One region of the Pseudobutyrivibrio sp. LB2011 genome, then DNA from elsewhere that is predicted to be linked to it. Evidence: riboswitches for the same ligand, from Rfam matches in the RefSeq annotation. Region 1 holds a riboswitch; the other holds the start of a gene.

Region 1 (3,496 bases):
ACCAATGGCTGCACCGATAATCAAGTAAACTGCTACATTGTAGTCCAATATTCCTTGCACGACGAATGTCTGGAAGATAACTGTTGCAGATGATGAGCTCTGAAGTAATGCTGTGAAAGCAATACCAAATACAAGCGCTACAAATGGATTTGTTAATCCAGCAAGGAAGTTCTTAAACATTACTGAATTTGCAAGTGGTGCAATGGATGCCTTCATGATTGTGATTCCCTGGAAGAGCATACCGAATCCCATAAAGAAAGAACCTAAATGCTTAACAATATCTCTCTTCATGAAAAGATACATTACTGCACCAATAAACAAAATGAATGGTGTGAATGTAGCAATATTAAAAGCTGTAATCTGTGCTGTGATTGTTGTACCGATATTGGCACCTAAGATAACGCCGATGGCCTGTGAAAGCGCCATCATACCTGAATTTACAAAACCAATAACCATAACATCGGTTGCAGATGAACTCTGAACCAATACTGTCATAGCTATACCAACGATGACTGCTACAAATTTGTTTGTAGTAGCCTTCTCTAGAATAACCTGAAGATTATCTCCACAGCTGTTTTTTAAGCCTGTAGACATAATCGACATTCCGAAAAGAAATAGACCCACTCCACCAAGAAGTGATAATATCTCTGCTAAAGTCATTATTTTCTCCTTCTACCGTACTTTTCCTTCACGAAAAGTAAAATCCTTAATCCTTCTTTTTTTAGTCCTTGATAATCATAACATGTTAGAATGCCATTGTCTAAGTATTTTCTATGATATAAGTAAAATTTGTGTAAATTTAGATATATGCCTTGATAAAAATACCGTCTTCACGATATTCCTCTGAAATCAATTCTCCTGTCTCTCTAATCTTTGCAATACTTCCAGCTTCTGTGTAAGGAACCAATTGCTCTATATATTCCTTATTTCCACGCATCAAAGTAGCAAGGATTTCTCTTACTTTATCCAGGCCTTTTCCTGTCTTAATGGAAGTGTGTACTGTATAATCAGCTCTTAAATCGTGATAATCCAACTCATCTTCAAGCTTATCTACTTTATTAAAAATAGTAAGAACAGGTTTGTCGCTAACTCCTAATTTGTCCAAAGTCTCATATACGATTTCCATCTGACGATCCATCTGAGGATTGCTTACATCCACCACATGAATGATGAAATCTGCATATTTAGCTTCTTCCAATGTACTCTTGAAAGCATCCACCAAATGATGAGGAAGCTTTCTGATGAATCCTACTGTATCTGTGAGCAGAATCTTTTGATCATTGTCCAAAAGGAGCTCACGAGTGGTTGGATCAAGGGTCGCAAAAAGAGCATCCCACTCAAGGATGTTTGCATCTGTAAGTTTATTTAAAAGTGATGATTTGCCTGCATTTGTGTAACCAACAATAGCCGCTACAGGCACCCCATTTCGTTGTCGCTTTGAACGTGTAAGCTCACGATGGTTTACAACGTCATTTAACTCTTTCTTCAGCTGAGTAATGCGACCTGCAATAAGACGCTTATCCATCTCCAGCTTTTTCTCACCAGGACCACGTGTTCCGATAGCTCCGCCGCCACCTGCTGCAGTACCACCCACACGGGACATGTTTTTACCAAAGCCAGTCAATCGAGTCATCTCGTATCTAAGCTGTGCCAGCTCAACCTGAATTTTTCCTTCTGCTGTGCCAGCACGGGCAGCAAAAATATCAAGGATAATAAGGGTTCTATCCATGACCTTTGTATCTAGCGCATCAGCAAGATTGCGCATCTGTGCTGGTGTTAATTCATCATCGCAAACTATACCTGTAGCCTCTGTCTCCCAGATTAAATCTGCGATTTCCTCAACCTTGCCAGAGCCAACATAGGTGCCAGGATTTCTGCGCTCCAGATTCTGCATGATTTCTCCCACAACCTGTGCACCGGCAGTTTCACAAAGCTCTGCAAGCTCGTGAAGGGAATCCTTAGCCTCTACCTCGTCCCCTTCATTAACTGATACAAGTATTACTCTTTCTATAATCTTTTCTGTATTTACCATTTAATATCCTATCTTTTCAAAATCTCTTATAGTTACATTCTACAATGTTGTTTTATTTACTGCAATTTAATTGTTATTTTCTCATTGACTATATTTCCTACAAGTGATATTTTTATATCGAAATTAAATATTTTGCTAGGGGCGCATATGCTGAGAGGTGCTTGCACCGACCCTTAATACTTGAACTGGATAATACCAGCGTAAGGAAGCGATAGACGAATCTCCTAGCATTGATGTATGAAGGGAGATTTTTTTTAATGATTAATCACATGTCTAACGAAAAAACAAAAATAACATTTACTGCAAAGCAACTAGCTTTTTGTGCTGCTTCTATGGCACTTGCTTTTGTTTTGTCTAATATTAAGGTATTTAAATTCCCAACTGGCGGCTCAATTACATTACTTTCAATGCTTGTTGCTTGCCTTCCAGGTTTCTGGTTCGGCCCAATCGTAGGAATTATCACAGGTGTTGCCTATGGCTTATTAAATCTAATTGTTGACCCATATATTCTTTTCCCAGCACAGGTTATTGTTGATTACATACTTGCCTTTGGTGCTCTTGGATTATCTGGATTCTTCAAAGATTCTAAATATGGTCTTATCAAAGGTTACATCGCAGCTGTTTTAGGACGCTACGTATTTGCGGTAATCTCGGGATGGATTTTCTTTGGTGAATGGGCTTGGGAAGGTTGGAATCCACTAGCTTACTCACTTGCTTACAACGCAATCTACATCTTTGCTGAGGCTGCTGTAACACTTATCATTCTTTTCATTCCACCAGTAAGAGATGTCATGAACAGACTTAAAAACATGGCTACTGAATAATTCTTAATAATAAAAACGCCAGAGGCAATCTCTGGCGTTTTCTTATTATAACGTTGCTTTAATTTCTATTACTGTATTGATAGGTTCCCCACCGGCTTCCAAATCGTAATCAATTAAAAGATTGATTTCGGTATCTTTTTGCTCGATCACAAGACGCTTTGTGTGAACCACAATAGTCATCATGCCCATTGGTGTATTGTAAGCATTTCTGGTTCGAGCCCCTGGGGCAAATTCAAGCTTTGATTGAATGTCTCCTTTTTGAGTCAATGTAAGCTTGTTGTGTTCAAAGCTTATTAGACAATCAACCTTTTGGCCCTCTGGCATAACTCGATTATAAGAAAGGTAACGCTTACTACCTCTATCAATAAATGAACCCACATACTCCTCATTTGTAGTCTCTGATTCGTGGCCCATCTTTTGCTTGGAGCAAAGTTTAATATTACATTTTGTTCCTGTCATTATTTATTTCCAATCTATTTTTGTTCTCTAATTAATTCACGAACAGCATTTATCTGATTTGACAAATGAACATGCATTATATCCTTTAGGAAATCTACATCTCTTCTGTCGAAACCGTCAATTATAGATTTATGTTCAGATATAAGCTGCGCGTAAACAGATGGATTCTTTACATACTCGT
Region 2 (3,496 bases), on a different contig from region 1:
TTAACTAGCATAGCCTTACTTTCAGCTGAATCAAAAGCCTCACAGACAATATCCGCCTTTTCTATCAATGGCTTTGTGTTAGCCTCGGTCAGCTTTATGTTATGAGTCTCAATCTTTATGTATGGATTTATTTCATGTAAATTAGCCGCCATTGCATCAGTTTTTTTCATACCAACCTGATTGATTTTGTACTGCTGTCTATGCAGATTGCTTACATCTACAAAATCATAGTCAATCAAAATCAAGTGGCCTATGCCCGCTCTTGCAAGACATGTGGCTATATTAGATCCCAAGCCACCGAGCCCACATATTGCAACCACAGCCTCGTCGAATTTTTTTTGATTTTCTGCACCATGTCTATCTACAAGTGCCTTATAGAACTCATCCTTTGTCGGTATCAATCAGCCGCCTCCTACAAAACTTACTACCTCAACAACATCCCCATCCTTTAAGATAGTCTCATTAAATGTTGTCTTAGAAATGATTTCTTCGTTAATCTCCACAGCAATAGTTCTAACGTCAAATTTAAAATCATCCAGTACAGTAGCAAGCGTCTTGTTTGCTAACTCATACTCTTTTCCATTTAAGAAAACCATTACTTCTCCTTTCCTTCTAGCTGGCCACACAATGATTAAGTGGCCCACTTCCTTTTCCCAAATCCAAATTTGCACCGATAGCTTTTTCAATATATGACTTCGCATTTACGATAGAATCTTTTAAGTCGTACCCCAGCGCCAAATTCGATGCAATGGCACTTGATAATGTGCAGCCTGTTCCATGGGTGTTAGTGCTATGAATTCTTTCCCCTTCAAACCATGTAACACATCCATTGTCAAAAAGAACATCGCTTGCATCCTCCACGCAGTGTCCTCCCTTTACAAGAACTCCACATCCATATTGTTCTCCAAGCTTTTTGGCTGCCTGCTCCATATCTATTTTGTCTTCTATCTTTGTGCCGGTAAGGGTTTCTGCTTCAGGTATATTGGGTGTAATAACTCTAGCCAGTGGAAACAACATTTTTGCCATCACTGCTGGGGTAGAGTTTTCCATCAATCTACTTCCGCTTGTAGCCACCATAACCGGGTCCACCACAATATTCTTTGTTCCAAATTCCTTAAGCTTTCTAGCTACCACTCGCACTTGCTCCACTGATGGAAGCATTCCAATTTTCACTGCATCTGCTGGTATATCAGTCAAACAAGCATCTATTTGTTCTTCCAAAAAATGTGGCGATGATTCCACAATCTCTGTAACCCCTGTGGTATTTTGTGCTGTAAGCGCAGTAATTGCAGTCATTCCATAGACTTTATGAGCAGACATGGTTTTTAAATCTGCCTGTATTCCAGCTCCACCGCTGCTATCACTTCCTGCAATTGATAAAACTACCTTCATCCTTTTATCTCCCTAAACTTCTTTTTCATACTTTCAGCAGCATTTCGTGGCGAATCTGCTTTCATAATAGCTGAAACAGCGCATACCCCAGCTATGTCAATTCCTTTTAATACATCCATATTAGAAGCATTCAAACCGCCAATAGCATTAACTGGTATAGGAACTGCCTGGCATATTGCATCCAATGTCTCCGTGGATGTAATGATAGTTTTTACTTTTGTAGTAGTTGGATAGATTGCGCCAACTCCCAGATAATCAGCCCCAGCCTCATATGCTGCTTTTGCTACATCCACTTTCTTGGCAGTGGCTCCCAAAATCTTCTCAGGCCCGATAATCCTCCTTGCCATCTCAAGTGGCATATCCTCTGCCCCCAAATGGACCCCCTCGCAATCCACAGCAAGCATTACATCCACACGATCATCAATAATCAGCGGAACATTGTACTTTCTGCAAATATCATGTACTGCCTGTGCCAGTTCAATATATTCCTTTGTGGTACGATTTTTTTCTCGAAGCTGCATCAAAGTGACGCCGCCCTTTAAAGCATCCTCAACTCTCCACAGGAATTCGTCTAGCTTATAAGGTGTACTGTCAGTAATAAAATAAAGCTCGCTATTAAATTCCATTATTCCTCCTTTTTTGCATAAAAAAACGGAAGCTACCTGATTTCTCAAATAGCTTCCGCATAATATCAATATCATTATTAATCGGCGTCCCTACGTTGGCATTATCCAAATCAGGTTCTCGGTCGAAGGTCACACCTTCCTCTCAGCCTGTCTACAAGCTCCCGTCTCATATTAAATTCCTTACATATAATGCTACAAGTGTGGCAAAAAATCAACACCTAATTGCAAAGTGCCTCCACCTGTTCTTTCTTTTCGAAGAGGACACATCCGCCTACATGGTCATCCTTTAGGATGTCGCCTGCCTGGAGTACCTGGAAGAGACGTGATGAAATAGCACCTCGAAGACCCATGTCCATTACGTTTGTGTCGGAGAATGGTGAGAATGGGCATGGCTCAGCTCCACCATGGGAATTGATGTGGAAAAATCCTCTGCCTGCTGCAACACATCCGCCTGATGACTTTTCATCACCTGGGAAGGAAATGAATACCATGTCCTCATAATCCTCACGAAGAGCGGCAATTCTAGCTCTAAGCTGCTCTTCCTGCTCCTCGCTAAGGGCAAGGTGCTTGCTCTCATCTGATACAGGAACATACTCAACATAGATTACAGCCTTGCAGCCATATCCCTGAAGCATAGATACAAAATCATCAGAAAGGACATCGTCAAAGTTTTCTGTAGTAACTGTAACTGAATTACCGAATATTTGACCATTCTTTTTGAATGTTTCCATGTTTGAAATAAGCTTATCGTAAATTCCTTCGCCACGACGGCTGTCAGTTGCTTCCTTGTGGCCTTCAATGCTCATGATTGGCACAAGGTTTCTGTTTTTATCAAATAACTCAAAGTACTCATCGCTGATGAATACTCCATTTGTAAAGATTGGGAAAAGAATATTAGGCTTCTTTGCAGCTGCCTTGATGACGCCCTTTCTAAGAAGAGGTTCGCCACCTGCCAAAAGAATAAAGCTGATTCCTAAATCCTCTGCTTCATCGAAGATGGTAAGCCACTGTTCATCGCTAAGCTGATTTACAGGCTCACAATCCTTTGTGGCATCGTTCTGACGAGAATAACAGCCAGCACAATGTAAGTTGCAATTGCTAGTGATTGATGCAATTAGGAATGGAGGAACATGCAAGCCCTCTTCCTTGAATTTCTTTCTAACATCAGCAGCTTTCTTTGTTGCTAATGCAAACTTTGCCATAAAAATGCTTTCAGCTGGATCTTTCAAAGTAGCACGAATTGAATCCTTTACAACTCGCTCTACACCAGCTGTCATATACGCTTGAATATCAAATTCCTTTTCCATATATACACCTCTTAAATGATCTTATCATTCCATCGCATTAATTGCATGTGATTTGATTTTGTAAAATCATTATACTCCTGTTGATAATCATTTTCAATTATAAATACATAGTAAAAAAAGCTGCCCGCCAGCAGCTTTTTTTGGGAGAATGATATATGAAAAAGTTTTATC

The links. Region 1 has a riboswitch for thiamine pyrophosphate ahead of thiT (energy-coupled thiamine transporter ThiT). Riboswitches for the same ligand answer to the same signal wherever they lie in the genome.
Region 2: linked by a shared signal. The riboswitch ahead of thiE (thiamine phosphate synthase) and the one ahead of thiT (energy-coupled thiamine transporter ThiT) in region 1 are both predicted to bind thiamine pyrophosphate.

The regions. Positions count from the first base shown of each region.
Region 1 is NZ_JNJS01000002.1:315,516-319,011, reverse strand. Features, by position in the region: gene T375_RS04970 (Na/Pi cotransporter family protein) at 1-660, opposite strand, end outside; gene hflX (GTPase HflX) at 800-2,032, opposite strand; TPP riboswitch at 2,160-2,256, shown strand; gene thiT (energy-coupled thiamine transporter ThiT) at 2,290-2,856, shown strand; gene T375_RS13140 (YwiB family protein) at 2,902-3,315, opposite strand; gene T375_RS04950 (GntR family transcriptional regulator) at 3,330-3,496, opposite strand, start outside.
Region 2 is NZ_JNJS01000008.1:93,182-96,677, forward strand. Features, by position in the region: gene thiF (thiamine biosynthesis protein ThiF) at 1-401, opposite strand, end outside; gene thiS (sulfur carrier protein ThiS) at 402-596, opposite strand; gene thiD (bifunctional hydroxymethylpyrimidine kinase/phosphomethylpyrimidine kinase) at 613-1,392, opposite strand; gene thiE (thiamine phosphate synthase) at 1,389-2,018, opposite strand; TPP riboswitch at 2,089-2,193, opposite strand; gene T375_RS10440 (radical SAM/SPASM domain-containing protein) at 2,237-3,325, opposite strand.